3 regions of the Blautia stercoris genome follow, and region 1 is predicted to be linked to each of the others. Evidence: predicted binding sites of a transcription regulator. Region 1 holds the regulator's gene; each other region holds the start of a gene.
The links. The regulator HrcA, encoded in region 1, represses chaperone genes, less so after heat shock. The targets are predictions, from matches to a motif close to TGTTAGCACTCNNNNNNNNNGAGTGCTAACA.

Region 1 (10,081 bases):
ATTTACCATGAATGAGTTCAAATTAAAAGCCCCATATAAGCCAACCGGAGACCAGCCACAGGCGATTGCAGAGCTTGTGAAAGGTTTCAAGGAAGGCAACCAATGCCAGACTTTACTGGGGGTTACGGGTTCTGGAAAGACTTTTACGATGGCAAACGTGATCCAGCAATTACAAAAGCCGACACTGGTCATCGCTCATAATAAAACACTTGCTGCGCAGCTCTACGGAGAATTCAAGGAGATGTTCCCCGATAACGCAGTTGAATATTTTGTCTCCTATTATGATTATTATCAACCGGAAGCTTATGTGCCGTCTTCTGACACTTATATTGCAAAGGATTCGGCAATCAATGATGAGATTGATAAACTGCGTCTTTCAGCCACTTCTTCTTTGAGTGAAAGAAAAGACGTCATTATTGTTTCGAGTGTTTCCTGTATTTATGGAATCGGAAGTCCAAAGGATTACCAGAACATGATTATTTCTCTGCGTCCGGGAATGGAAAAAGACCGGGATGAGGTTGCTCGGGAATTGATTGATATTCAGTATGATCGCAATGACATGGATTTTCACAGGGGAACATTTCGGGTGCGGGGAGATGTGTTGGAAATTTTCCCTGCGGATTATACGGATACAGCGGTAAGAGTAGAATTTTTTGGAGATGAGATTGACCGTATTACAGAAATTAATGTACTGACCGGAGAAATAAAATGCCAGTTAAATCATATCGCAATTTTCCCGGCTTCGCATTATGTCGTTCCGATGGAGCAGATAAAAAAGGCAGCCATTCATATAGAAGAAGAGTTAGAAGAACGGGTGACATATTTTAAAAGTGAGGACAAATTATTAGAGGCGCAGAGAATTTCAGAGCGTACAAATTTTGATATGGAAATGTTGAAAGAAACCGGTTTTTGTTCGGGAATTGAAAATTATTCCAGACATTTATCCGGCTTAGAGCCGGGACAAGCACCATATACGCTCATGGATTACTTTGGAGATGACTATTTAATTATCGTAGATGAGTCTCATAAAACGGTTCCACAGATTCGGGGAATGTATGCCGGAGACCGTTCCAGAAAGACAACACTGGTGGATTATGGATTTCGTCTGCCATCGGCACTGGATAATCGTCCGCTTAATTTTGAAGAATTTGAAAGTAAAATTGACCAGATTTTATTTGTATCTGCTACACCGGGGGAGTACGAGGAACAACATGAACTCTTAAGGGCAGAACAGATAATACGTCCGACAGGACTTTTAGATCCGATGGTGGAAGTACGTCCGGTAGAGGGACAGATTGATGATTTGGTTTCTGAAGTGAATAAAGAAGTCGAGAAAGGAAATAAGATACTGATTACCACACTGACGAAACGTATGGCTGAGGAATTGACGGATTATATGAAAGATTTGGGAATCCGTGTGAAATACTTACATTCTGATATTGATACGTTAGAGCGGACACAGATTATCCGTGATATGCGTTTAAATGTATTTGATGTTTTGGTTGGAATCAACCTTTTAAGAGAGGGACTGGATATTCCGGAAATTACATTAGTTGCAATTCTGGATGCAGACAAAGAGGGATTCCTGCGTTCCGAGACCTCACTGATTCAGACAATTGGTCGTGCGGCAAGAAATGTAGAGGGACATGTCATTATGTATGCAGATGTGATGACGGATTCCATGAAGATGGCAATCAATGAGACGATGCGTCGCCGTAGTGTACAGGAGGAATATAATAAAGAACATCATATCACACCGCAGACTGTTAAAAAAGCGGTACGAGATTTAATCAGTATTTCCAAATCGGTTGCCGAGACAGAAGAAAAATTAGAGAAAGACCCTGAGTCTATGAGCAGAAAAGAATTAGAAAAATTAATTAAAGAAGTCGAGAAGAAGATGCGAAAAGCAGCGGCGGATTTGAATTTCGAGGCAGCAGCAGGGCTTCGTGACAAAATGGTGGAACTGAAGAAAAATCTGGAAGAAATGGATTGATTTCCGCTCGAAGTCAAGTGGATATTCGCAATCCGCTACACTGCTTGCTCATAACCAAATAGCTGCTACGCAGCTTATCAGAAGGGGCTTGCCCCTCCTGATACAAGCAAGTCCCCACCCCTGCTTATTGCTTTTCGCAATTGAAGCAGGGGACTTACTTGATTTGGTTAAAAAAATAAAAAAAATTTCGTAAAGCTCTTGACAAATAAATGGGTCAGTGCTATCTTAAGAGCATAGATGTTAGCACTCCACTACGACGAGTGCTAACAATTAAAAAAGAAGCAGAAAGGAGATTAAAATGGAAAGTGAATTGGATGAGCGAAAACGAAAAATTTTAAAAGCCATAATCCAGACCTACCTTGATACCGGAGAACCGGTTGGTTCAAGAACGATATCAAAATACACAGACCTGAATCTCAGTTCTGCAACCATCCGAAATGAAATGTCAGACCTGGAAGAACTGGGTTACATTCTTCAGCCGCATACATCGGCTGGAAGAATTCCTTCTGATAAAGGATATCGGTTATATGTCGATGAACTGATGAAGGAAAAAGAAAAAGAAGTTTCGGAAATTAAAGATTTGATGATAGAAAAGACCGATAAAATGGAAAAAGTATTACAGCAGGTAGTAAAAGTACTTGCAATAAATACAAATTATGCCACAATGATTTCCGGTCCGACCTATCACAGAAACAAACTTAAATTCATTCAGCTCTCTAAAGTGGGTGACAATCAACTGCTTGCGGTTTTAGTAACCGACAGCAATCTGGTAAAGAATCAGATGATTGATTTACAGGAGCCTATGAGTGATGAAACAGTTTTAAAATTAAATCTGCTTTTAAATACGCAGTTAAATGGTCTTACAATCGAAGAAATCAATCTGAGCATGATAACCCGGATGAAAGAACAAGCCGGTATCCACAGTGAAGTGGTTGGCAGTGTGATTGATGCGGTAGCTCAGGCGATTGCGGAAGACAAAGATGAGGTTGAAATCTATACAAGCGGTGCGACAAACATTTTCAAGTACCCGGAACTAGCAGATACCTCAAAAGCCAGTGAATTGATTTCAGCATTTGAAGAAAAACATGCGCTTGCGGATTTAGTAAAAGATTCGATGAGTTCAGAAGAAAACACAGGAATTCAGGTTTATATTGGAAATGAAAGTCCGGTACAAACCATGAGAGACTGCAGTGTAGTGACTGCGACTTACGACTTGGGTGAGGGCATGCAGGGAACAATCGGAATCATCGGACCGAAGAGAATGGATTATGAAAATGTAGTAGATAATCTGAAAACGCTGAAAACACAATTAGACCATATATTTAAGAAAACATAGAAAGGCGGAATGGATTCGTGTCAGAAGAAAAAGAATTATATGATGATAAAAACGATGATGTAACAGCCGAGACAGAAACAGAAGAAACCGAAGAAGTTACAGAAGAAAGCTGTGAGGCAGAAGAAAATTCTGAAGAAGCAGAAACAGAAGAAAAATCTGAAGAAAAGAAAGGATTTTTCAAAAAGAAAAAAGATAAAAAAGATGAAAAAATCGAAGAGCTGACTGACCGTGTAAAACGTCAGATGGCAGAATTTGATAATTTCAGAAAACGTACCGAGAAAGAAAAAGCTTCCATGTATGAAATCGGTGCAAGAGAAATTATTGAAAAGATTCTTCCGGTTGTAGATAACTTTGAAAGAGGTCTTGCAGCAGTTCCGGAAGAAGAAAAAGACAGTCCGTTTGCAGACGGAATGACAAAGATTTACAAACAGATGATGACTGTATTTGAAGAAATGGGTGTCAAAGCCATTGATGCAGTCGGAGAAGAATTTAATCCGGATTACCACAACGCAGTAATGCATGTGGAAGATGAAGAAGCCGGAGAGAATGTAGTAGTAGAAGAGTTCCAGAAAGGATATCTCTATAAAGACCATGTCGTAAGACACAGCATGGTAAAAGTAGCAAATTAATCAATTATATCTGATTTTTAAAATCAGATTTCATCTTATAAATTGATAGAAAACTTGGAATTGATATAGGAGGAAAAAATCATGAGCAAGATTATTGGTATTGACTTAGGTACAACAAATAGCTGTGTAGGTGTTATGGAAGGTGGACAGCCAACTGTTATCGCAAATGCGGAAGGCGCAAGAACAACACCATCTGTTGTGGCATTTACAAAAACAGGTGAAAGATTAGTCGGTGAGCCGGCAAAACGTCAGGCAGTTACAAATGCTGACAAAACAATCTCTTCTATCAAGAGACACATGGGTACAGATTACAGAGTAACAATTGATGATAAGAAATATTCTCCACAGGAAATTTCCGCAATGATTCTTCAGAAACTGAAAGGTGATGCAGAAAACTATCTTGGTGAAAAAGTAACAGAAGCTGTTATCACAGTTCCGGCATATTTCAATGACGCACAGCGTCAGGCAACAAAAGATGCCGGTAAAATCGCAGGTCTTGATGTAAAACGTATCATCAACGAGCCTACAGCAGCAGCACTTGCTTACGGTCTGGATAACGAAAAAGAACAGAAAATCATGGTATACGACTTAGGTGGTGGTACATTTGATGTTTCCGTTATTGAAATCGGTGACGGTGTTATCGAAGTATTATCTACAGCTGGTGATAACCGCCTTGGTGGTGATGACTTTGACCAGAAGGTTGCAGATTACATGATTTCTGAATTTAAGAAAGCAGAAGGTGTAGACCTTTCCGCAGATAAAATGGCAATGCAGAGAATCAAAGAAGCAGCAGAAAAAGCGAAAAAAGAACTTTCTTCTGCAACAACAACAAATATCAACCTGCCATTCATCAGCATGAATGCAAATGGACCTCTGCACTTCGATATGAACCTGACAAGAGCAAAATTTGATGAATTAACACATGACCTTGTAGAAAGAACAGCAGAACCGGTTCGCCGTGCATTATCTGATGCAGGAATCAATGCTTCTGAATTGGGTCAGGTACTGTTAGTTGGTGGTTCTACACGTATCCCGGCTGTACAGGATAAAGTAAAAGCCTTAACAGGAAAAGAACCAAGCAAGAGCTTAAACCCGGATGAATGTGTTGCACTTGGTGCATCTGTGCAGGGTGGTAAACTTGCCGGAGATGCAGGCGCAGGTGATATCCTTCTTCTGGATGTTACTCCACTGTCACTGTCTATCGAGACAATGGGTGGTATCGCTACAAGACTGATTGAGAGAAATACAACCATTCCTACAAAGAAGAGCCAGATTTTCTCTACAGCAGCAGATAACCAGACAGCAGTAGATATCAACGTAGTTCAGGGTGAAAGACAGTTCGCAAGAGATAACAAATCCCTTGGTCAGTTCCGTCTGGATGGAATCCCGCCAGCAAGAAGAGGTGTTCCGCAGATTGAAGTTACATTCGATATCGATGCAAACGGTATTGTAAATGTTTCCGCAAAAGACCTTGGAACAGGAAAAGAACAGCACATCACAATTACAGCTGGTTCAAATATGTCTGATGATGAAATCGATAAAGCAGTCAGAGAAGCCGCTGAGTTCGAAGCTCAGGATAAAAAACGTAAAGAAGCAGTTGATACAAAGAATGATGCAGACGCTATGGTATTCCAGACAGAAAAAGCAATGGAAGAAGCTGGCGATAAATTAGATGCAAATGATAAAACAGCAGTAGAAGCTGACTTAAATGCATTAAAAGAAATCCTGAATGGCTGTGCAAACACCGATGAGATTACAGATGCCCAGATTGCTGACATCAAAGCAGGTAAAGAAAAACTGATGCAGAGTGCACAGAAACTCTTTGCTAAAATGTACGAAGGTGCACAGGGAGCAGCAGGTGCTCAGGCAGGTCCGGGACCAGAGGCAGGTGCAGGCGCAGGAGCAAATGAAGCTTATGGCGATGATGTAGTTGACGGAGATTACAGAGAAGTATAAAATTGTCAGTAAATAAAAGATATGGGGCATGGGGTGCTGACAGGCGCTCCATGCCTAAATGTGTGTATAGAAAGGATTAAAACCAATGGCGGATAAGAGAGATTATTATGAGGTGCTTGGTGTCGACAGAGGCGCAGATGATTCTACCATAAAAAGTGCATATCGTAAGCTGGCAAAAAAATATCATCCAGACGTAAACCCAGGTGATAAAGAAGCAGAGAAAAAATTTAAAGAAGCTTCCGAAGCTTATGCAGTATTAAGTGATGCAGAAAAGAGAAAACAGTATGACCAGTTTGGACATGCCGCATTTGAAAATGGCGGTGGCGGAGCCGGCGGATATGGTGGCTTCAGCGGATTTGACGGCGCAGATATGGGTGACATTTTTGGAGATATTTTTGGAGATTTATTCGGCGGCGGTGGTCGTAGAAGAACGAATAATGGTCCAATGAAGGGCGCAAATGTCAGAGCCGGAGTTCGTGTTACATTTGAAGAGGCAGTCTTTGGATGTGAAAAAGAACTGGATTTAAATTTAAAAGAAACCTGTGAAACCTGTCATGGAACAGGTGCAAGACCTGGAACACAGCCGGAGACCTGTCCAAAATGTCATGGAGAAGGTCAGGTTGTCTATACACAGCAGTCTATGTTCGGAATGGTTCGGAATGTTCAGACTTGTCCGGATTGTCAGGGAACCGGTAAAATCATTAAAGATAAATGTACCGATTGCCATGGTACAGGATATGTGTCCAAACATAAGAAGATTCAGGTAAGTATTCCGGCCGGTATTGACAATGGACAGAGTATCCGTATCCGTGATAAAGGTGAACCGGGAACAAACGGAGGACCAAGAGGAGATTTGCTTGTAGAAGTTATGGTAGCTCGTCATCCGATTTTCCAGAGACAGGATATGAATATCTTTTCTACTGCACCAATTACTTATGCACAGGCAGCACTCGGTGGAGAAGTCCGCATCAGTACGGTAGACGGAGACGTTATGTACGATGTCAAACCCGGAACGCAGACCGATACCAAAGTCCGCTTAAAAGGAAAAGGTGTACCGTCCCTTAGAAATAAAAACGTACGTGGTGACCATTATGTTACACTGGTTGTTCAGGTACCAACTAAGTTAAATGAAGAGGCAAAAGAAGCACTTCGTAAATTTGATGCCGCCTGCGGAAATCGTCCAAAAGAAGAAAAAGAAGAAACTCCGGAAAAGAAGAAAAAAGGCGGATGGGAAAAATTCAAAGAAACCATTAAAGAAACATTTGAAGATTAGTAAAAAGAGAAGAAAATTTGTGATTGTTTCACATTTTTTCTTCTCTTTTTTTCGTTGCAATCTAAAAAAATTTCCCTTATAATAGGAATGTTAAATAGATAAAGTGGGAGAGTTTATGAGAAAATGGGCAGCATAGTGGTTCTAAAGCAGATGGTGATGATATTTGCGCTGATTATACTTGGATATTTCATGTATAAAAGGAAGTTTGTATCAGAAATGGTGATGAAGGATTTATCAGCAATTGTTGTAAACATCTGCTGCCCTGCAATGATTCTTGCAAGTGTGTTTCAGGATATGTCAGATATTTCCAGAAAAAATGTAGGGATTGTAACGGGAATTGGTATTGTGTATTATGTTCTGTTGATTGTGTTTGGTTATGCATTTGTAAAGATTTTTCGGGTACAGACGAAGGAAAAAGAAGCATATGTTTTGATGAGCACGTTTGGAAATGTTGGATTTATCGGATTTCCGGTATCACTCGCAATTCTTGGACATAAATCAATTTTGTATGTGGTGATTTTTAATTTTCTGTATAATATTTTTATCTTTACATTTGGGATTGCATTGGTAAGAAAGGGAACAGAAGGCGATAAAAAACAGTCCTGGACAGATATTTTTACACCCGGTTTTGTCTGTTGCATTTTTGCATTTTTGATTTACTGGTTTCAGCTTACCGTTCCGGAGACGCTTCAGAATATCGTAACTTACTGTGGAAATGCCTGTACGTTTCTTTCTATGATGGTAATCGGAGCATCTGTAGTGGGGTTAAATCCGAAAAAAATAATTGAAAATCGAAAGCTTATGCTATTTGAATTATTGCGGTTTCTGGTCTTACCGGTTTTAATTGCAATTTTGTTAAAACCAATTCTTCCAGATTATATTATGCGTGCAACCATTATTTTAATGTTGGCTCTTCCAACCGGAAATATGCCGGTTATGTTAGCGGAACAATATAATAAAGATGCACATACAATATCAGAGGGAATTATTTTGTCGACTGTATTATCGGTAGTGACAATAACGATTGTATTTATGTTTGTATAAGAGAGTATAGATAAAGAAAGGAAAGACTAACTATGAAGTGGAATAAAATTACTTTGGAAATCAGAGAAGAAGTAGAAGATATTGTCATTTCCACCCTTGCGGACATCGGGCTTGAAGGTGCGGAAATTCAGGACAAACAGCCGTTATCCGAACAGGATAAAAAGCAGATGTTTGTAGATATTCTTCCGGATATGCCGGAAGATGATGGGGTTGCATATCTGAATTTTTATCTGGATGAGGATGAAGATGTCAATGCAATGCTTGAAAAAGTAAAGGCAGAATTAGAAGAGTTAAGAATGTTTGTAGACATCGGTTCCGGAATGATTACACTTTCCCAGACCGAAGACAAAGACTGGATTAACAACTGGAAACAGTATTTCAAGCAGTTTTATGTAGATGATATCTTGATTATTCCATCCTGGGAAGAAGTAAAAGAAGAAGATAAAGACCGAATGATTATTCATATTGACCCAGGTACAGCGTTTGGAACAGGTATGCATGAGACCACACAGCTTTGTATCCGTCAGTTAAAGAAATATGTGACAAGCGAGACAGAACTGCTTGATGTCGGAACAGGAAGCGGAATTTTATCGATTGTAGCATTGAAATTAGGAGCAAAACATGCAGTCGGAACAGACCTTGATCCTTGTGCAGTTCCGGCAGTAGAAGAAAATAAAGAGGCAAATGAGATTCCGGTAGAAGCTTTTGACATGATGATTGGAAATATCATTGATGATAAAGAAGTACAGGATAAAGTTGGCTATGAAAAATATGATATCGTAGTTGCTAATATTTTAGCAGATGTATTAGTTCCACTGACTCCGGTTATCTTAAATCAGATGAAAAAAGGTGGAATTTATATTACATCCGGTATCATTGACGACAAAGAAGAAACTGTTGTAAATGCGGTAAAAGCAGCCGGTCTTGAAGTGTTAGAGGTTACACATCAGGGAGAATGGGTGTCTGTTACGGCCAGAAAAAATTAAGGAGCAAAAAATGTATCGTTTTTTTGTAGAACCGTCTCAGGTAGAAGAAACGGTCATTCGCATCTGTGGCAGTGATGTCAATCATATCAAAAATGTACTGCGGATGAAAACCGGAGAGGAAATCCTGATTAGTACCGGAGAGACAATGGAATATACGTGCTACATCGAAGAATTTTTAGAAGATGAAGTTACTGCGCATATCATGTATGCACAGGAAGCAGGATATGAACTTTCTTCTAAAATCTATCTGTTTCAGGGACTTCCAAAGTCAGACAAAATGGAATGGATTATTCAAAAGGCAGTAGAGCTGGGTGTGCATCAGGTGATACCGGTGGCAACTAAGCGAGCAGTTGTGCGTCTGGAGGGAAAAAAAGAGGTAAACAAGCAGCGTAGATGGCAGGCAATTTCGGAAAGTGCGGCAAAGCAGTCCAAACGTATGTATGTGCCGGAAGTCAGTCATGTGATGAGTTTTAAAGAAGCCCTTGCTTATGCAAAAAATCTGGATGTGATTCTTTTACCTTATGAGCGTGCAAAAGGGATGCAGGAGACAAAAGCAATCATAAACAGTATAAAACCAGGTCAGTCGATTGGAATTTTCATAGGACCGGAAGGTGGTTTCGATGAAAAAGAAGTCGAACAGTCAATGGATGAGGGTGCAAAAGCAATCACTCTTGGAAAACGAATTTTACGAACAGAAACAGCGGGATTGACAGTGCTTTCAGTTCTGATGTTTGCTTTGGAGGAATAAAATAAAATGGAAGCATATCTTGATAATTCAGCAACCACACAATGCTTTGAAGAGGTAAGAGACATTGTAGTAAAAACTATGATGGAAGATTATGGAAATCCCTCTGCAATGCATAA
Region 2 (10,081 bases), 280 kb from region 1:
AATTAAGCCTCCGCCAAAAAACATTGTGATTACAAAAATAACATTAAATAATTTTCTTCCCTTGAAATCCGTACGTGACATTGGATATGCGACAAGTAATGTAACCACAACAGATACTACTGTAAATACAACGGAATAAATAACTGCGTTTTTAAAACCAATCCAGATTGCTCCATTTGACATAACCCTTTGATACGCTGTTATCGTCCATTTTGAAAAATCAAACGTAATCCCTTTATTCTGTAATGTTACCGGATCCATAAAAGATGCAACTATGATGTAAAAAATTGGCACAATAATTGCAAGTACAAACAATGCAATTAAAAAATATCCAATCGATAAAATAATTTTATCTTGTCGGCCATATTTGGAAAATTGACTTTTTCTCTTCGCCTTCATACTCACACCTCCTAAATTCCTTTTCCATCGTTCATTTTTTTAACGATTTTATTTACTGCAATTAATAAGATGACATTGATTACCGTATTAAATAAGCCAACTGCGGTTGAAAATCCATAATCTCCATCAATCAAACCTTTCTTATATACGTATGTCGAAATAATCTCAGATGTAGGAAGGTTTAAATCGGTTTGAAGTGCATAGGCTTTTTCAAAACCAATACTTAAAATGTTTCCAACTTGCATGATTAACTGAATTAATACAATATCTTTGATGGCTGGCCATTCCACCGCTTTAATCTGTTGGAAAATATTTGCTCCATCAATTACTGCCGCTTCTTTTAACTCCTGACTTGCATTTGATAATGCTGCTGTATACAGAATCGAAGCCCAGCCTGCCCCCTGCCAAATTCCACTGGCAATGTAAATCGTACGAAAAGCAGACGGCATTGTCATAAAGTTGATACTTGTTCCAAACAATCCGTTTACCGGTCCTGTTACAGACAAGAAGATTCGTACAATACCACATAATACAATGACAGAAATAAAGTTCGGAAGATACAGCACGAGCTGAATATTTTTCTTCTTTCTTTTACTAACAATTCGATTTAACAAAAATGCAAGTAAAATCGGCACCGGAAAGCCCCACAATAAGCCATACACACTAAGCTTCAATGTGTTTACTAAATATCTCATAAAGTCCGGTGATGATAAAAATCTTCTGAAATGTTCCAGTCCAACCCAATCACTTCCAAGAATCCCTCGAACCGGGTTATAATCCATAAATGCAATTAAAACGCCGCCCATAGGAATATACTTAAAAATCAAAGTGAGCAACAATGCCGGTAATAAAAAGAATACATACAACTGCCAATGACGTTTCACATATGCAACCGTATTACCGAATCCAGATTTCTTTTTCTGTTCCATTTTCTTTCCTCCTTCTACAGAATATGTGCATTTGTAAACATAACATATTTTGCTTATGCCATCATAATATCAATTTTATACTCAAATGTCAACTATCTATTGTTACATACGCACACTTTTGTAAGAATTTCACGATGCTATATGCTGTTTTTCCCTCATTTTTTCCTGTTTTTTTGTTTATTTTTACTATTTATTTTACATTTGACACATTCGCAAATTTATTCTATAATAAACTCAGATAATCATTTTACATTTGTAACAATCCAATTATTGTTTTAGAACTGAAAAGGAGATTTTATTATGTCAAAACGTGTGACGATACAAGATATCGCTGATGCTCTTGGACTATCAAGAAATACCGTCTCAAAAGCCATCAACAACACAGGAGTCTTATCTGATTCAACCAGAAAAAAAGTGTTACAAAAAACGGTAGAAATGGGCTATAAACAATTTACCTATATGAACCCGGAACAACTTAAGTTTTCCCCACAAGAAGCAACTCCACAAAAGTCTCATGGTGAAATTGCAATCCTAACCTGTGCTCCGCTCGATAATTTTCATTTTTCTTCTACAATGTTAGATAAGCTTCAAAGAGAAACCACTCAACTTGGCTATAGCATTACGATGCACCGCGTAAGCAATGAAGAACAAGCCAACTACCAGCTTCCCATTTCGTTTCATCCTGAGAATGTCTGTGGCATTATCTGTATTGAAACTTTTAACTATGACTACGCAAAAATGATTTGCGATCTGGATATTCCGGTTTTATTTGTAGACCATCCGGTACTTATGGGAAAACCTCTTCCTGCTGATCGTTTACTTATGAATAACCAGGATGAAATTTTTGCCTTCGTTCGTGAAATGAAAAAATGTGGCAAAACAAATATCGGATTTATCGGCGAGCAGTTGCATTGCCAATCTTTTTTTGAACGCTGCATGGCTACTCGTAATGCACTCTATATAAATTCGCTTCCAATTAATGAAGAGTTTTTTATTATAGACGCTCCAAAAGACACACTCACAGATTATAAAACTTATCTTTTTAACTATATTCAAAATTTAAAAGAACTTCCTGATGTTTTTGTCTGTGCAAATGATTTTATTGCTTTTGATCTGATGCAAATATTAAGACAATTAAATATTCAAGTTCCGGAGGATATTTGTCTATGTGGCTTTGACGATTCTCCTGCTGCTAAACTTATCACTCCACCGCTTACCAGTATCCACATTCACAATGAAATTCTTGGAGTTTGTGCAATAGATTTATTGCTCTCCAGAATAAAAGATCCGACTTTAAATTATCGAACCGTTTATACCGAAACAAACATTGTATACCGAGAATCCGTAAACATTGCTCCAACCAAGTAAAGGAGAATATTATGAATCAGATTTTTTCAATTGATAATCGTTTCATCCAGCTTTTAAACAAAATTTTTTGTGCTGCATGGCTCAATATCCTTTGGTTTTTATGTTGTATTCCTGTTTTTACAATCGGTGCCTCGACAACTGCCCTTTATTATGTTTCATTCAAACTCGTACGCAATGAAGAAGGCAATATTACAAAGCAGTTCTTTACTGCATTTCGTTCTAATTTCAAAAAAGCCACACTGATCTGGCTCCCTCTTTTGGGGCTTGGCATCCTATTTGGAATTGACGGCTATGTGCTTTATCATATTCGTCTGGAAAATGTATTCTGGACTTTATGCGGTGCAGTGCTCATCTGTGCCGGAGTTGTATACCTCATCGTTTTACTGAATGTTTTTCCATTATTTGCACGATTTGAAAATACAATTCCTGCAACTTTTAAAAATGCACTTGTCATGGGACTGCGTTATCTGTTCTGTTCTATTTTGATGGCAGTTGTTTATTTTGTTATTTACTATGTTATAATCAATATTTTCACACCATTTGTTGTTTTTGGACAAGGACTCGGAGCACTTATCTGCTCCTGGCTGATTCTTCCGATTCTGGAACGACTTGAAAATAATAAGGATGATGTTCTATGAAAGCATTAAAACAACTTCACGGAAAAGCAAAACTTCAATATCTTTGGGATTATTACAAACTGCCTTTTATTATTATTTGCATCGTACTTTATATTCTTGTTTATAATATCCACGGACAGCTTGTAAAAAAAACAACTGTTCTCTCGATTGCATTTATTAATGTTAATATGAGCGAATCTCTCTCTCAGCATCTGACCAGTGATTTTTTAGACTTTGAACATTTATCTGCAAAGAAAAATGAAATCTGTACTTATGACAATTTACTGATACAGGAGAATCCGGACTCGGAAAACTTAGAATACGCTTATGCATCAAGCACCAGACTTCTTGCTGTAATTGACGCAAAAAAAATAGACCTCGTATTTATGAATCGAGAAGCAATGGAACAATTAAATAAAAAAGGATATCTCTCTGACAGTATCAATGTCTCGGATTTTCCACTTTTAAAAAATGCAAAATTTGATGGGGATATCTATGTTGGAATTATCAAAAATGCTCCACATAAGGATGAATGTCTTAAATATCTTGATTTTATAAAAAAAACAGCTCCGGAAACTTAATTCCGAAGCTGTTTTTTTCTTTCTACACTACTACTTCCACTATCGTCTTTCCCCTATTTATCTTTATTTAAAAGGAATGTTTTTAACCTTCAATGGAAATATATTTATCTGTTTCCACTGCCGGTTTCGCTTCTTTCTTCGGTACGAACAGGGTCAGCATACCATGTTCAAAGTGAGCTTTGATGTCTTCCTGTTTCACATCTTCTCCCACATAAAAACTACGTTCACAGGCGCCTGAATAACGTTCACGTCTGATGTAACGACCGGTTTCTTTTTCTTTCTCGTCTTTATCAAGTCCTTTTGCTGCTGCTATGGTCAGATAACCATTTTCAAGTGCTACTTTGACTTCATCTTTCTTAAATCCCGGCAGATCCATTTCAATGGTATAACCTTTTTCAGTTTCTTTGATATCTGTTTTCATCATATTTTTGCTATGATGTCCATACAGTTTCTTTTCAATGTTTTTCTGTTCTTTGCTGTTATCAAAAAATGGGAATTCCCAAAAGTCATCAAATAAATTTTCTCCAAAAATACTAGGCATCAACATAAGTCATCTCTCCTTTTTTATCTCAAAATCTTAATTGCTGTTTACCTGTTTCTTTTTTGGAACTTAGGTCAAACCAGAGGGGAAAGACTTTTTCATTTTTCTTTGTCTCTCTTTATTTCCCTCTTCCTTTGTTCTAGTTGTACTATAGCACGTATTATTAGCACTGTCAAGAGGTGAGTGCTAATTTTTTGTGAAAATTCTGTGAACCCTGCAGACAGAAGAAACATCACAGTCAAAATAACGTAGAAATCCGTCAGAATAAAGGACGAAATTTTCTCTCAAATACATTATAATAAATTTTATAATAATTTATGGGGGATTTTTATGAAAAATATAGTTTCAACCGGTAAAGATGACTTTTACCGGCAAATGTTTCGGCTGACACTTCCGATTATCATCCAAAATCTGTTAAGTGCAGCCGTCAATTCCGCCGACGTAATCATGCTCAATTATGTCGGACAATCCGCAATTTCCGCAGTTTCTTTAGCTGCCAGTTATTCTAATATCCTGTTTATGGTATATTATGGACTTGGCACAGGTGCATCGCTTTTATGTGCACAATACTTTGGACAAAATAATTTACAGGCGATTCACGCAATCGAAGGAATTGCCCTTCGTTTTTCAATCGCAATTTCCGGTGTCGTTGCCCTGATTGCATTTACGATGCCAAACCGCATGATGCTAATCTTTACCTCTGACCCGGAGTTAATATCCATCGGCTCTTCTTATTTAAGAATCATGGGAATTACTTATTTATGCTGGGGCGTGACCGAAGTTTATCTTGCAATTCTGCGAAGTATCGGACGGGTAACCATCAGTATGGCATTAAATATGCTTGCTTTTGTTTTAAATGTTATTTTAAATGCGGTCTTTATTTTTGGTTTATTTGGACTTCCAAAACTCGGAGCAGCCGGTGTTGCCATTGCAACTGCTTTTTCTCGACTAATCGAACTAATTGCCTGCATCATTGTTTCTTTTCTGAGTAAAAACGTAAAACTAAATCCGGCTTATATGTTTATCCATAGTAAAGTTTTATTAAACGACTTTATTAAATTATCACTTCCGGCACTTGGAAACGATGTCTCATGGAGTGTAGCCTTTTCCATGTATTCTGTTATTCTTGGACATTTAGGTACCGATGCTGTAGCTGCTAATTCTCTGGTTACAGTAGTCCGTAACATTGGTTCCGTGTTCTGTTTTGCGATTGCCAGTGCAGGAACCATTCTGCTTGGCAATGTTATGGGAAAAGGTGACTTGGAAAAATCTAAAGTTTATGCATCCAGAATGTTAAAAATGACTGTGATTGCCGGAGCAATCGGTGGTGTCATCGTACTGACAATCACACCTTTTGTAATGAGATTTGCCTCTCTAAATGATCAGGCAATGCACTACTTAAAATATATGCTCTTAATTAACACTTATTATATTATGGGTTCGGCTGTAAATACCGCACTCATTGCCGGAGTATTCCGAGCCGGTGGTGATACCAAATTTGGATTAATCTGTGATACCATTGATATGTGGGTTTACGCAGTTCCACTTGGATTCTTCGCTGCCTTTGTACTAAAACTTCCGGTTCTCTGGGTTTATTTCTTATTATGCACAGATGAATTTGTGAAATGGCCTTGGGTACTGCATCATTACCGTCAGGGTAAATGGGCACAGAATATTACAAGAGAAAATTTATTTGACTGAATTAATCAGGCAACAAATTGGATTACGAATATCCATTTGTTTGAAATCAAAACCGCCCTGTGCATCTCAACTCCAACGAAGTGCACAGGGCGATTTTTTAATTTATTTTAATTTTGTTTAAAGAGGAATCTGCTTATCCTTCAATGGAAATATATTTATCTGTTTCCACTGCCGGTTTTGCTTCTTTCTTTGGTACGAACAGAGTTAACATACCATGTTCAAAGTGAGCTTTGATGTCTTCCTGTTTTACATCTGCTCCTACATAAAAGCTACGTTCACAGGCACCGGAATAACGTTCGCGTCTGATGTAACGACCGGTTTCTTTTTCTTTCTCGTCTTTATCAAGTCCTTTTGCTGCTGCTATGGTCAGATAACCATTTTCAAGTGCTACTTTGACTTCATCTTTCTTAAATCCTGGCAGATCCATTTCAATGGTATAACCTTTTTCAGTTTCTTTGATATCTGTTTTCATCATATTTTTACTATGATGTCCATACAGTTTCTTTTCAATGTTTTTCTGTTCTTTACTGTTATCAAAAAATGGGAATTCCCAAAAGTCATCAAATAAATTTTCTCCAAAAATACTAGGCATCAACATAAGTCATCTCTCCTTTTTTATCTCAAAATCTTAATTGCTGTTTACCTGTTTCTTTTTTGGAACTTAGGTCAAACCAGAGGGGAAAGGCTTTTTTATTTCTTTGTCTCTCTCTATTTCCCTCTTCCTTTGTTCTAGTTGTACTATAGCACATATTATTAGCACTGTCAAGAGGTGAGTGCTAATTTTTTGTGAACATTCTGTGAAAATTCAAATAAAAAACTAACTTCCACCTTTAGCCTTTTTATTCTACATTGTAAACTTTAGATATGATAAAATTTTTCTTGCCCTCGGGTTACCCTAGTATATTAATATTTCTACTATACGGACACACTAATATAACATTTTATTTTGGAGGTAGCTCATGAAAGATTTTATTTATGAAGGGCCAGTCCGCATCATCTATGGTGCTGGTCAGTATAAAGAATTAAAAGAAAATCCTCATGACCGCAAAAAACTAATGGAAATTATTGATTCATTTGGACCGATGCAGTCACTGTTTATGGAAATTACAACAGAAAAACTTGCTGATATCATAGAAGAAGCAATTGAGGGATTAGCATAAAAAATCAGAAAAAAAGAAGTTCAGAGCTGGCACTCCGAACTTCTTTTTACTCACTTAGAGTATAATCGCATTTCTTAGCTATACTTATTATATGTCTTTTCTTATCAAAAATCAAATGCCCACCCTTCATTTGCTTCTTCCTGCCATTTGTGCTATTCTGAAAAACAAAAAGGAAGCCCTATTATGATTTTAATATTCATCATTCCCATTTATATTTTATTAAACGCCTACATCCTGCACCGAATCCATAAATGGCTGACTGCATGTTCTGAGCGTTTTCATTCCAAATGGTTTGTTGTGCCTTATCTTACTATTTATTCTCTGCTGGCGCTTTCTCTGCTTTTTGCATTTTTACTGCCTGCCTCTGAATTTCAGGTACTTGTAAAGCGAATCAGCAACTACTGGCTTGGCACATTTTTATATTTATTAATGTTTATTGCAGTCGCAGATATTCTCCGGCTGATTTTAAAACAAATTACTGGAAAAATACATGAGTTTTTCTTTTGTAAAGCCGGCTATGTATTTGTTGGACTTCTGCTTACCGCACTTATCTGCGGTATCAGCGCTTATGGAATTTTACATTCCAAACACGTAAAAGTGACGCCTTATGATATTACTGTAGAAAAATCCTGCGCCGGACATGATTCTTTAAAAATCGTTCTCGCTGCAGATTTGCATCTTGGTTACAGTGTCGATGACAGGCAGATGCAGCGCATGGTAAAGAAAATCAATGCACAAAATGCAGACCTTGTTGTATTTGCGGGCGACGTTTTTGACAACGAATATGAAGCCGTTCAAAATCCAGATAAAATTGCCAAAACACTTTCTACGATTCAAAGTACTTATGGCTCTTATGCTGTGTTCGGAAACCATGATGTGACAGAACGGCTCTTAGGTGGATTTTCAGTTACATCAAAAGAAAACGAAGTCCGTGACCCGAGATTTGAAAGTTTTCTAAAAGATGCCGATATCACTCTTCTCGATGATGAAGTCACCTGTATTGACAATGCCTTTTATCTCGTTGGTCGAAAAGATATTCAAAAACCAGGAGACGGCACAACGAACCGAAAAACTATCGAAGAACTGCTCTCGAACGTAGATAAAACCAAACCTGTTTTTGTCCTGGAACATCAGCCAAAACAACTTGAAGAACTTGATAATGCCGGCGTAGATATGCAGTTATGCGGTCACACTCACGATGGACAGATTTTTCCCGGAAATCTAACGGTAAAATTATTCTGGGAAAATCCCTGCGGTTACTTAAAAAAAGGTAATCTGAACAGCATTGTAACTTCCGGAGTCGGTGTCTGGGGTCCGGCAATGCGGGTTGGAACAGACAGCGAAATCTGTACGATTACGGTGTATTTTTCCAATTATTAATAATTTTAGTGTGCATCGGAGGTTATCTCCAATATACAACTTCGTACGAACCCTTCCTGATATGCACAAAAAAGTTCCAGAATAGTTCTTAAAAAAACTAAACTGGAACTTTTTATTTCTATTTCATGCGCTGGATTGCAGTTTCACGACCAAGTGTACAACGAAGTTCCGGTACAAATGGTCTGGAAGTCAGATGCACCATCCAGGTTTCTCCATTTGGCAAATCCACATAACTTGCATGACCGGATTTCTGAAGTTTGCTCTCTGGATTGTAGTAACGTGGTTTTAAATGATCCCAATCTGCACGTTCGTTATAATTTCCTGGTGCAGAAGTTAAAATCGGATTGCATGGGTCTGCCTCATAAGGTCCGTATACGTTTTTAGAACGACCCATTGTCACACTGTGATAATATCCTGTATCACCTTCGGCACACATAATGTAATAATAATCACCATGTTTGGTCAGATGCGGAGCCCAGATTCCCTTTGCACTTGGCAGTTTTTTCAAATCAGAGTCATCGGCATTTGTCAGCGCATGAGAATATAATTCCCATTTTTTCATATCTTTTGAATGATAAATCGGAATCCCTGGAAACCACTCAAAAGAAGAAACGGCAACGTAAAAGTCATCCCCTTTACGACAGATACATGGGTCTGCGTGGAATCCTGGTAAAATTGGATTATGAATCATAACTTTATTTCCTCCTGTATATTTCAATGTACTTTTTTACTTTTGGAATGTTTTGAAAGTACATTTCAAAAGTACATTTTATCTTTACTTGGAAATAAAATAACTGATTTTTTTGGATTTTTAAATATAATTTTTTATCGTATCTCTCGATAAAACATCAAAGGGAACGTGAAAATCCATTTTTTTCACATTCCCCTTTGCATCATTTACTTACACAAACTTTCTACTTCTTCTTTTTTAGGAATTGCCGGAATTCCACCTCTTCTCTGCACACACAATGCCGCCGTTGCATTGCCATACTTTGCACACTTTTTAAGTTCTTCCCATGTAAGCTCTTCAATTTTTTTATTTTGTTTTAGATACTCACTTTAAAAGCCTCCCCAGAAAGAATCTCCAGCCCCTGTCATATCAATCGCTTTCACTTTAAATCCTGGTAGTTTCTCCTGTCTCTGTTTTGTTGCAAGAAGAACCCCTTCGCTTCCAAGCGTCACAGCCACTAACTTTGGTCCTATATCAAGAAGTATTTTAACTGCCTGACTATAATCTTTATTTCCTGTCAGCAAAACTAGTTCTTCATCTGACACTTTCATCACCTCAACATAAGGTATCATGGATTTCATCTGTTCTACAGCAGTTTCTTTTCCCATAATGATGCCCGATAATTAGGGTCATAAGAAATAAGTGCACCTGATGATTTTGCTATTTTTACAGCTT
Region 3 (10,081 bases), on a different contig from region 1:
TTTTAAAGCAATTAAGGTCTGTCCAACCGACGCAGAGTGAGAATTAAACACATGAATTTTTTTATCCGGATGTGTTTCCTTTAATAAATTCATTCCCAGAACTGCGCTGTTATAAGAACCGCTCAATTCAGAAGAAAGTGTTACTGCATATACGTGTTCTGCCTCACAATCATACGCTGACATATAACGTTCTGGTGACGGGCAGGATGATTTCGGGCAATTTGGACTCTCTGCAACTCGTTTTAAAAAATATGCCTGGTCAAAAGTATCATCATCTATAATATCTTCATCATCCACGGTCAGTGTCAACGATGCTCTTTCCACAGCCGGACTGTCTTTCCATTTTTCTACTAATTCTCCACAACTGTCTATCACAATTTTATATCTCATATTGCACCCTCTTATATGTAGTTTCTAATACTATGTTTTATAATACCATAAAACACTATACTTGAAAAGGCTTTTTCCTTAAAAAGACTTTGATTTTTTTACCGAATCGTTTATACTTAAAAAAGTAAACACAAAAAAGATGAGGTTTTTCAATGATTGCATTAAACGTACAAGATGTCAAAGATTTTATGGCACGGCTCTTAATTTCAGAAGAATTTGACTCATTCTGGCTCTGTGAGGCTTCAATTACCACATTTTCAACCTTTCAAATTGATGGAACCCTGCGCCCTGAATTTTTTGACACTGAAGAAGCCGAAGCCCTTACAAAAAGCGGTCGCACCCATTGCCTGTGGCAGGAAGTAAAGCCCTACTGTTTTTCTATTATCAAAGGAAAAAAAACACCGCTTTCCTTTAAAATTGTATTTCAATTATCCAGACAGGCTTCCGAACAGCTTCTCTTGAAAAATGCTTCAAGCTGGAGCATCAACGATATTTATGGGCTTTATTTAAATCTGCAGTATGATGGTACTTCCCTAATCTGTACCACCGGCACTTCCATGAAACTATTTTCTATGGATAAATCACTGGATCTTCTCTGGGATGAAGCTGTCATCACATTTTTTAAAAAACACCAGATTGCCATGCTTTCTGTCTAAAACATGGCATATAAATGTACCACAAAGTGAAGGTTAAAAAGCCTTCATAAATATCTAACATAACTTTACAGGAGGAATTTTACTTATGATACAAGATATTTACCCACATATTTATCACAACGAATATACCCCTCACGAACCAAATCCTGAAGATATTGTTCTTCATTATAAAGACAACACTGTTTTTGTAAAAAAAGAAGAACAAACTATTTCGTTTTTAAAATTCTCTGAAGTTGTTTCCGTTTATCCAAAAGCAAAAGAAACATTTATCTATCTGTTTTCTATTGATAAGGTTTCTTATTATCTTATCCCTGAACTTCCAGAAGCTCTTTTTTCAAACTATCACTTTGAAAATAATCGTCTTTTCCGTACTGCACGACCAAAAGACCTCGCCTTTGCCGGAATCACCGGATGGCAGTTATTTACATGGTACAATGAACACAAATTCTGTGGAAAATGCGGTTCTCCAATGAAATCAGATACAAAAGAACGTATGCTTCACTGTCCGAACTGCAACACAATCGAATATCCAAAAATTTGTCCGGCAGTTATCACAGCAGTACGAAATGGAAACAAACTGCTTTTATCTAAATATGCGGGTCGTGAATACGTTCACTACGCACTGATTGCCGGTTTTACCGAAATTGGGGAAACCATTGAAGAAACCGTAAAACGTGAAGTAATGGAAGAAGTTGGATTAAAGGTTAAGAATCTGCATTTCTATAAAAGCCAGCCTTGGTCTTTTTCCGGAACACTGTTATTTGGATTTTTCTGTGATTTGGATGGAGAAGATACGATTTCTCTTGATGAAGAAGAACTTTCCATGGCAGTCTGGATGGAACGTGAAAATATTCCGGATGACCCGGAACAAATCAGCCTGACCCGTGAAATGATGACCGTCTTTAAAAACGGAGAAGATAAAAAATACTGTTAACTCTTAAATGAAACAAAAGTGCCCCTGAATTTTTCTACAAACTCAGGGACACTTTTTTATGGTTCACCTTATTATTTTGTCATTTCCATCATAATTTCATTGCTTCTTGCAACAAATTTTGTCATCTCTTCCGGAGTCAGCTGTCTATGCGTAATCACAGCTAAATCATATAACTGCTCGCATACCAGTTTGGTTAAATCTCCTTCTTTGTTTGCCAGCACATACTGCACCAGTTTATTATTTAAGTTTAATACCAGTGTTTCCTGTCCGCCAAACATAGAGGAATCCATGCCGTACATATTGTACATCTTCATCATTTCCTGCATACGACGGCTTTCTTCTGTCACTGTCATCATAGAAGAAACACTTTCGTTTTTCAGCTTTTCGGCTTTTACTGTCAGATTTTCTTTTCCTAATGCTTTCTTAAAGATTTCGCCTAACTCTTTGGTCTGCTCTTCTAAGTTTTCTTCGCCGTCTGCTTTTACAGATTCATTGATGTCTGCATCAATACGCATGAATTTTACAGTTTCTTTTTTCTGCTCTACATGAGAAATAAATGCAGAATCAATGTTATGCTTTAAGATGAGCGCATCCTGTCCCTCTTCTTTAAACATATTGATGTACTGGCTCTGCTGTACTTCGTCTGTTACATAATAAACCGTTGTTTTTTCCGGTTCTTTTCCTTCTTCAGCATCTTTTTTAATTTCTTCTGCTGTTTCTTCTTTATTCTCTTCGATTACTGTTTCAGCTTCCTCTTTTGCCTCTTCTTCTGTCTCATTTTCCTTTAAGTAATCTTCCAGAGTCAGGTATTTTCCATCCAGATTCTTATACAGGATATAATCCATCATTCTGTCTGAAAATTTAGTGTCTTTCAAACAGCCAAATTTGATAAACGGATTGATATCATCCCAGTATTTTTCATAAGTTTCACGGTCTGTCTTGCACATTCCGGAAAGTTTATCTGCCACCTTCTTACTGATATATTCAGAAATTTTCTTAACAAATCCATCATTCTGAAGAGCACTTCTTGATACATTCAGTGGTAAATCAGGGCAGTCAATCACGCCTTTTAACAACATTAAAAATTCCGGAATAACTTCTTTAATGTTGTCTGCAATAAATACCTGATTGTTGTATAACTTAATGGTTCCTTCAATGGATTCATATTCCGTATTAATTTTCGGGAAATATAAGATACCTTTTAAGTTAAACGGATAATCCATATTTAAATGAATCCAGAATAACGGCTCCTTATAATCCATAAATACTTTACGATAAAATTCTTTATATTCCTCTTCGGTACACTCATTTGGATGTTTCATCCACAGAGGCTGTGTATCGCTCAAAGAAACCGGTCTTTTGTTAATCTTAACCTGGTCTTTTGCAGGAGAAACTTCTACAACTTCTTTTTCTCCATTTTCATTTTCTTTTTCTTCTGTTTTGGCATCTTCATGAATATGCTCTACAACAACATCATCTTCTCTTAAGTCAGCTTCATCAATTGTTTCATATTCCTGCGGAGCATTTGCCTTGGAAAGATAAATCTCTACCGGCATGAATGAGCAATATTTTTCGATAACTTCTCTTGCACGGTATTCATTTGCAAACTCAAGACTTTCTTCATTTAAATGCAGGGTGATTTCAGTACCGACTTCTGTACGATTACTGTCTTCAAGTTCATACTCTGTACCACCATCACAAGACCAGTGAACTGCCTGTGCTCCCTCTCTGTAAGAAAGAGTATCAATTTCAACTACATCGGCAACCATAAATGCAGAGTAGAATCCCAGACCAAAGTGTCCGATAATCTGGTCTTCATTTGTTTTATCTTTATATTTTTCAAGGAACTGGGTTGCTCCTGAAAAAGCAATCTGAGTAATGTATTCTTCTACTTCATCTGCAGTCATACCAAGACCGGTATCAATGAATTTCAGGGTTTTTTCTTCTGGATTTACAATTACCTGAATCTGATTTTTATGATTTTCAGGAAATGTATATTCTCCCATTACCTCTAATTTTTTTAATTTTGTAATTGCATCACATCCGTTGGAAATTAATTCACGGAAGAAAATGTCATGGTCGGAATATAACCACTTTTTAATAATTGGAAAAATATTGTCACTGTTAATTGATAAACTACCACGCTTACTAGCCATGATATAAACATCTCCTTTTACTTTCTCTTTTTGCAGAAAACTTCTCTTTTCTGCTGCTAAAATCAATATTAATACTTAAAGAGTAAAAAGTCAAGAAAAAATTAGCACTCATTTTAGTTGAGTGCTAACAAATTTTTATAAATTTTCTAAACAAAGAATAAAATCTATGCAATTTCACAGGTGTTCGATTGGAACGTCAAAAAATAGTTATCTCAAAAACAAATGCAGGAATAAATTCTTATACTTTCGATAAGGAAGATAGCGAATCGGAATATCTATTTTACTTTTTCTTACAAGCAGACTCTTTTTATGACTAAACGTATCAAATCCCGCTTTTCCATGATAACTTCCCATTCCACTTGCACCGACTCCTCCAAATCCCATATAGGAAGTTGCCAGATGTACTATGGTATCATTGACACATCCGCCCCCAAAGGAAAGCTGTGAGAGCACCTGTTTTTTGACAGACTGCTCTTTTGTAAATAAATAGAGTGCAAGCGGTTTTTCCTTTTGTTTTACCAGATTTACGGCTCTCTCTATGGTTTCAAATCCAATCACCGGCAGAATGGGACCAAAAATTTCCTCCTGCATCACCGGCGCATCAAAGTCAGTTTCATTTAAAATAGTCGGTGCAATCTGCAAGGTTTCTTTTCGTCCATATCCTCCGCTTACAACCAGTTCTTCTTTTAACAGCTTCATCAGCCTTTCATAGTGATAACTTGAAATTATTTTAGGATAATCTTTGCACTTTAACGGTTCTTTTCCGTACATTCTGTGAATCCATTTACACATTTTTAAAATCAATTCTTCTTTTACGGATTCCTGAACCAACACATAATCCGGCGCAACACAGGTCTGACCACTATTTAAAAATTTTCCAAACACAATTCTTTTAGCCGCAAGATTTAAGTCCGCACTTTCTTCTACAATACAAGGACTCTTTCCTCCCAATTCAAGTACAACCGGTGTCAGCTGTTTTGCTGCCTGTTCCATAATCAGTTTTCCAACTCTTGGTCCGCCTGTATAAAAAATAAAATCAAATTTCTGCTCTAACAGCTTTTTATTTTCCTTTTCCCCGTCTTTGATTACAGCTACAAACTCTAAAGGAAATGCTTCTTCGATTATCTTTTTTATCATTTTAAAAGACACTGTCGATGCTCCAGATGGTTTTATCACGCAACAGTTTCCTCCTGAAATTGCATCAATAAGTGGCTGAAGACAAAGCAAAAACGGATAATTCCACGGTGCAATAATTAAGACCACACCATAAGGCTCTGCAATTACCCTACTTTTTGCCGGAAACTGAGCAAGGGGTGTCGGCACCCGCTTTTCTTTCATCCAGCCGGCCAGATGTTTTTTTACATAACGAATCTCATTTAAAAGAAGGCCTGTTTCTGTCATATAACTTTCAAACGCACTTTTATGCAAATCTTTTTTTAAGGCATCTGCAATTTCTCTTTCATGTTTTTTAATTATGATTTCAAGCCTGTTTAATGCGTTCTGACGAAATTGGATTGATTTTGTCGCTCCCGTCTCAAAAAAGTTTCTTTGCTCTTTTAAGACTTTTTCTATTTCCATGCGGTCTGCCTCACTTTCTTTTTTAATCACCCAAAATATTTAAAAAACAGGCAGTCTTTCCTAACGAAAAAACTACCTGCCTTCTTTTGCCTCTTAGCCCTCTACAATCAAATACTGACCATTTGGAAGGGCAAATACTTCACTGGCTTCTTCAAGTTCATTCATGGACATTTCATCGACATCCATACCATTTTCTTCAAAATATTCTTTTACTTCTTCTAAAGTGTCCACAACAACTGCCATGCAATCTTCCAAAAATGCTTCTGCTTCTTCCACAGTTTCTGCAACTGGCTCTGGAAACAGTTGTTCCTGATTTCTTAAAAACGTAATCAAGCACTCCTCACTAAATTCATTCATTCGTTTTTCCTCCTTAATCCTATCATCTTTTTTCCAAAAACCGTTTTCACGTGTTTTGTGCTCTTATCTCAAATCGAGATACTCCCTTTGAAACCTTAATGGTTTATGCTATCACACATTTTTATGCGCTTTTGCATAAGCCAGAATTTCTTCCGGTTTGTCTACAATTTTATCTGCATGATGTTCTTCCAGTTCTTTTCTTGGACGAAATCCCCAGGTCACACCAATTGTAAACATTCCTGCGGCATTTCCGGTATCCATATCTGTATTGGTATCTCCCATATAAAGACACTCTGAAGGTTTGGCATTGAACTCTTTCGCAATCGCAAGTGGTCCAAGTGGAGAAGGTTTTCTTGGAATTTCGGCAGTCTGACCCTGCACTTTATCAAACAATTCTTCTCCAAATATTTTATTTACCACATCTACTGCTGCATGATGTGGTTTATTTGAGCAGACACCTATCTTAATGCCTTCTTTTTTTAATCCATTTAACATCTCCACAATGCCGTCAAACGGCTTTACATGATAAAACGGGTCCTCTTCAAACCATTTACGGTAAATCTGTTTTGCTTCTTCATAATCAACTTTATCTATTCCGCCGGATGCCTCTAAAATTCTTCTTACCAGCTCATCTGCCCCATCTCCGGCAAAAAAATTATATCCTTCTACCGGCTGTTCTTTAAGTCCATAATGGCTCAGCAGACGGTTTCCCACTACCGCAATCGATTCTACCGTATCTGCAATTGTTCCGTCTAAATCAAAAATACATGCTTTTATCATTTGTTCTCCCAGTCCTTCCAGCTCATTCCCATATTTTTTACTTCCTGATATAATCTTGAAATCGGCATACCTACCACATTATAATAATCGCCTCTTATCTCTTTTATAAATTTTGCACAGAGTCCCTGAATTGCATAAGCTCCCGCCTTATCCATCGGTTCTTTGCTCTGTACATAAGTTTTAATTTCTTCTTCACTCATCGGATAAAATACAACTTCTGTCTTTTCAAAAAAAGTCTGTTTTGTCTCTGCCTGATTTTCTCTCACAAACAGACTCACTCCTGTATAAACAAAGTGAGAATTTCCCTGAAGCTTTTTTAACATCGACACCGCGTCTTCTTCATCTGCCGGTTTTCCAAGAATGTTTCCATCCACAGCAACTACGGTGTCCGCTCCAATAACGCAGACATCTCCTGTTGTTTTTGAAAATACGTCCTCTCCTTTTTGGCTCGAAAGCTCCATCACGACTTCTTCTGGATTCGTGCTTGTAATGACCTCTTCTGCTTCACTTTTACAGACTTCAAATACACATCCCATCTGAGTAAGCAGTTCTTTTCGTCTCGGTGAGCCACTGGCTAATAAGATTCTTTTCATATCTTAAGTTCTCCGTTGTTATTCTTTTGAATGTAAATCATTGCTTCTACATTCTTAACTCTTTTTTAGTATAATATTTCTTCGTCCTACATGCAATATCTTTTATTTGTAAAAAATTCATTTCACATTCTTGTTAAAATGTATTATAATGGTAATAATAAAAACAGACAGTTAGAAAGGACGTATGTATATGGGTAGTTTTTATAAGAAAGCTTTAGGATTTGGAGCACTTGGAGCTGCAGCTGGAGCCGTTGCATATTATCTCAAAAAACAAAAAGAAAAAGACCCTCAGCTTGAAGAGGATTTTGCAGATTTTCATGATAATATCAAAGAAACCGCTTCCTCTGCCGCAAACGTTGCTTCCCGCTTAAAAGAAAAAGTGGAACAAACCGTAGAAGAAACCGTTCAGAAAGTAAGAGAACATACGGATGATATCCTCGATGATTTAGATAAACTCGATGATGAAACTATCTTTGAGGATGACGAATTTTTTGATTCTCCGTCTGACACCTCAGAAGAGTTTGAATCTTCCAAAGAAGAAGAGGACTTCAAACCAGTCGAAGAAAGCAAAGAAGAACCAAAAGAAACAGAAACAGATAACGAAGCAGATAAAGAAAACGAAATCGAAAAAGAAGAAAGCAGTGAAGCCGCAGCGGATGAAAAAGATTCTGATACCGATGCTTCCAAAGAAATCGAACTTTAATATGAATTCACTCAAAGAAGAGTATTGTCTCAAATTCAATACTCTTCTTTTTTGTCCAAAAATCGTCAAATTTCGTTGATTTATTTTGCTAATCCGATAAAACTATGCTATGATAGGACTATTGGCAAAAACGTCCGATTTTCCCGTTTTTATTCATCAGACAGCCTAGTCCTGTATCAATGATATTTCATTAAATAACTTGTGTAAATTTCCATCTGCTACGTTGTCGTCAATCGCCGTAGCCACTACGGCTCATTCCTCTGTCTTGCAGATTGAAAATTTACCCTGCGTTATTTGTTTAAAAGTCAATGATACAGTACACTAAATTTTACTCAAAGGAGGATTTTTTCATGGAAAAAATATGGATTGCCGGTGCAAAAGGACACGTTGGCTCTGCCTTGTGCGATTTACTTGACTGTAGACATTATGAAATTCTGCCAACGGATTTAGAGGAAGTTGATATCACGGACCGTGAATCAGTCAGCAATTATGTTCGTGTCAGCCGTCCCGATGTTTTGATTAACTGTGTTGGTTTTGGTGATATTGCTTCTTGTGAAGCCCAGCCGGATAAGGCATATCAGGTTAATACCGTGGGTGCACGAAATCTTGCCGTACAGGCGCAGGCTATCGGTGCAAAGCTGATTCATCTGTCTACCGATGACGTTTTCTCTCATCATGCCAGACAGCCTTATAATGAATTTGAAATTCCAACCCCTTCCACCATTTATGGAAAAAGTAAACTTGCAGGAGAGCGTTTTGTACAAAATCTCTGTACCCGCCATGTTATCGTAAGAAGCAGCTGGGTCTACGGTATTGGAAAAGATTTTGTAAATACGATTCTAGAAGCCGCAAATAATCCTTCTGTCACTTCTATGGAAGTTGCAGAAAACGAATTTGCAAGCCCTACAAGTGCAACCGAACTTGCAAAAGTGATTGAACAACTGATTGATAATGACTGTCTTGGTATTTATCATGCAGTCTGCGGCGGATTTTGCAGCCGATTTGAATTTGCACAGGCGATTTTAAAGGCTATTCACGCAAAGGATAAGCTGACTTTAAAACCGATTTCTGATTCAGAAACTATCAATTATTCTGTTCTTGATAATATGATGCTTCGGCTTGAAAATTTTACTCAGCCGATATCCTGGCAGCAGGCATTAAAAGACTACATAAGAACTACAGGAGGAAATAACTAATGCCAAAAACCAAAAACACCAAAAAGAAACTCAGCCTGTCCACTCTGATTTTTACAGCTCTGCTTTTGGGTGCTCTTTTCGGAGTCGGACTTCATTATCTCATTCCTGCCGGACATATCCGTGATGATATCATAATCGAAGGCATGCTTTATGTTGTCGGTCAGGGATTTATCCGTCTGATGCAGATGCTCGTTGTTCCACTTGTTTTTTGTTCTCTAGTATGTGGAAGTATGGCGATTGGAGATACAAAAACACTTGGAAAAGTGGGGATCAAAACCGTACTGTTTTACTTATTTACCACCGCAATGGCCGTTACCGTTGCACTGAGTGTTGCTTCTCTCATTAATCCGGGACTTGGCGTCAAAGTAGACAACATCTCTACTTCTGAAGTTTCCCTTTCCGAAAGTAAACCACTGACAGAGATTCTTTTAAATATTATTCCAAAAAATCCAATTGAATCCTTAGCAACTGCCGATATGCTTCCAATTATCGTCTTTGCTTTATTTGTCGGTATCATGTTAGCAAAACTTGGTTCTAAAACATCTACCGTAGCCAATTTTTTCAGCCAGTTCAATGACATTATGATGGAAATGACTATGGTTGTTATGAGTGTTGCTCCTATCGGTGTTTTCTGCCTGATTGCACGTACGTTTGCAAATATCGGATTCAGTGCCTTTGTTCCAATGTTAAAATACATGGGCGCTGTTATTCTTGCACTTGCTATTCAGTGTTTTGGTG

Region 2: the regulator HrcA is predicted to act here: its motif matches at 6,888-6,918, upstream of ACYQ2D_RS08460 (Hsp20/alpha crystallin family protein).
Region 3: the regulator HrcA is predicted to act here: its motif matches at 4,236-4,266, upstream of htpG (molecular chaperone HtpG).

What each region holds. Positions count from the first base shown of each region.
Region 1 is NZ_BAAHYF010000001.1:1,469,805-1,479,885, reverse strand. Features, by position in the region: gene uvrB (excinuclease ABC subunit UvrB) at 8-1,993, shown strand; gene hrcA (heat-inducible transcriptional repressor HrcA) at 2,292-3,329, shown strand; gene grpE (nucleotide exchange factor GrpE) at 3,347-3,958, shown strand; gene dnaK (molecular chaperone DnaK) at 4,040-5,914, shown strand; gene dnaJ (molecular chaperone DnaJ) at 6,000-7,187, shown strand; gene ACYQ2D_RS07070 (AEC family transporter) at 7,311-8,231, shown strand; gene prmA (50S ribosomal protein L11 methyltransferase) at 8,264-9,217, shown strand; gene ACYQ2D_RS07060 (16S rRNA (uracil(1498)-N(3))-methyltransferase) at 9,228-9,965, shown strand; gene ACYQ2D_RS07055 (cysteine desulfurase family protein) at 9,972-10,081, shown strand, end outside.
Region 2 is NZ_BAAHYF010000001.1:1,745,295-1,755,375, forward strand. Features, by position in the region: gene ACYQ2D_RS08425 (carbohydrate ABC transporter permease) at 1-399, opposite strand, end outside; gene ACYQ2D_RS08430 (ABC transporter permease) at 411-1,328, opposite strand; gene ACYQ2D_RS08435 (LacI family DNA-binding transcriptional regulator) at 1,629-2,696, shown strand; gene ACYQ2D_RS08440 (YesL family protein) at 2,708-3,334, shown strand; gene ACYQ2D_RS08445 (hypothetical protein) at 3,331-3,894, shown strand; gene ACYQ2D_RS08450 (Hsp20/alpha crystallin family protein) at 3,977-4,441, opposite strand; gene ACYQ2D_RS08455 (MATE family efflux transporter) at 4,766-6,136, shown strand; gene ACYQ2D_RS08460 (Hsp20/alpha crystallin family protein) at 6,270-6,734, opposite strand; gene ACYQ2D_RS08465 (hypothetical protein) at 7,096-7,296, shown strand; gene ACYQ2D_RS08470 (metallophosphoesterase) at 7,480-8,676, shown strand; gene ACYQ2D_RS08475 (family 43 glycosylhydrolase) at 8,795-9,367, opposite strand; partial or broken gene ACYQ2D_RS08480 (carbohydrate kinase family protein) at 9,574-10,081, opposite strand, start outside.
Region 3 is NZ_BAAHYF010000003.1:70,533-80,613, reverse strand. Features, by position in the region: gene ACYQ2D_RS16370 (DegV family protein) at 1-390, opposite strand, end outside; gene ACYQ2D_RS16365 (DUF5721 family protein) at 543-1,046, shown strand; gene nudC (NAD(+) diphosphatase) at 1,132-1,980, shown strand; gene htpG (molecular chaperone HtpG) at 2,052-4,136, opposite strand; gene ACYQ2D_RS16350 (aldehyde dehydrogenase) at 4,344-5,741, opposite strand; gene ACYQ2D_RS16345 (hypothetical protein) at 5,808-6,071, opposite strand; gene ACYQ2D_RS16340 (HAD family hydrolase) at 6,183-6,851, opposite strand; gene ACYQ2D_RS16335 (Maf family protein) at 6,848-7,444, opposite strand; gene ACYQ2D_RS16330 (hypothetical protein) at 7,635-8,147, shown strand; gene rfbD (dTDP-4-dehydrorhamnose reductase) at 8,498-9,343, shown strand; gene ACYQ2D_RS16320 (dicarboxylate/amino acid:cation symporter) at 9,343-10,081, shown strand, end outside.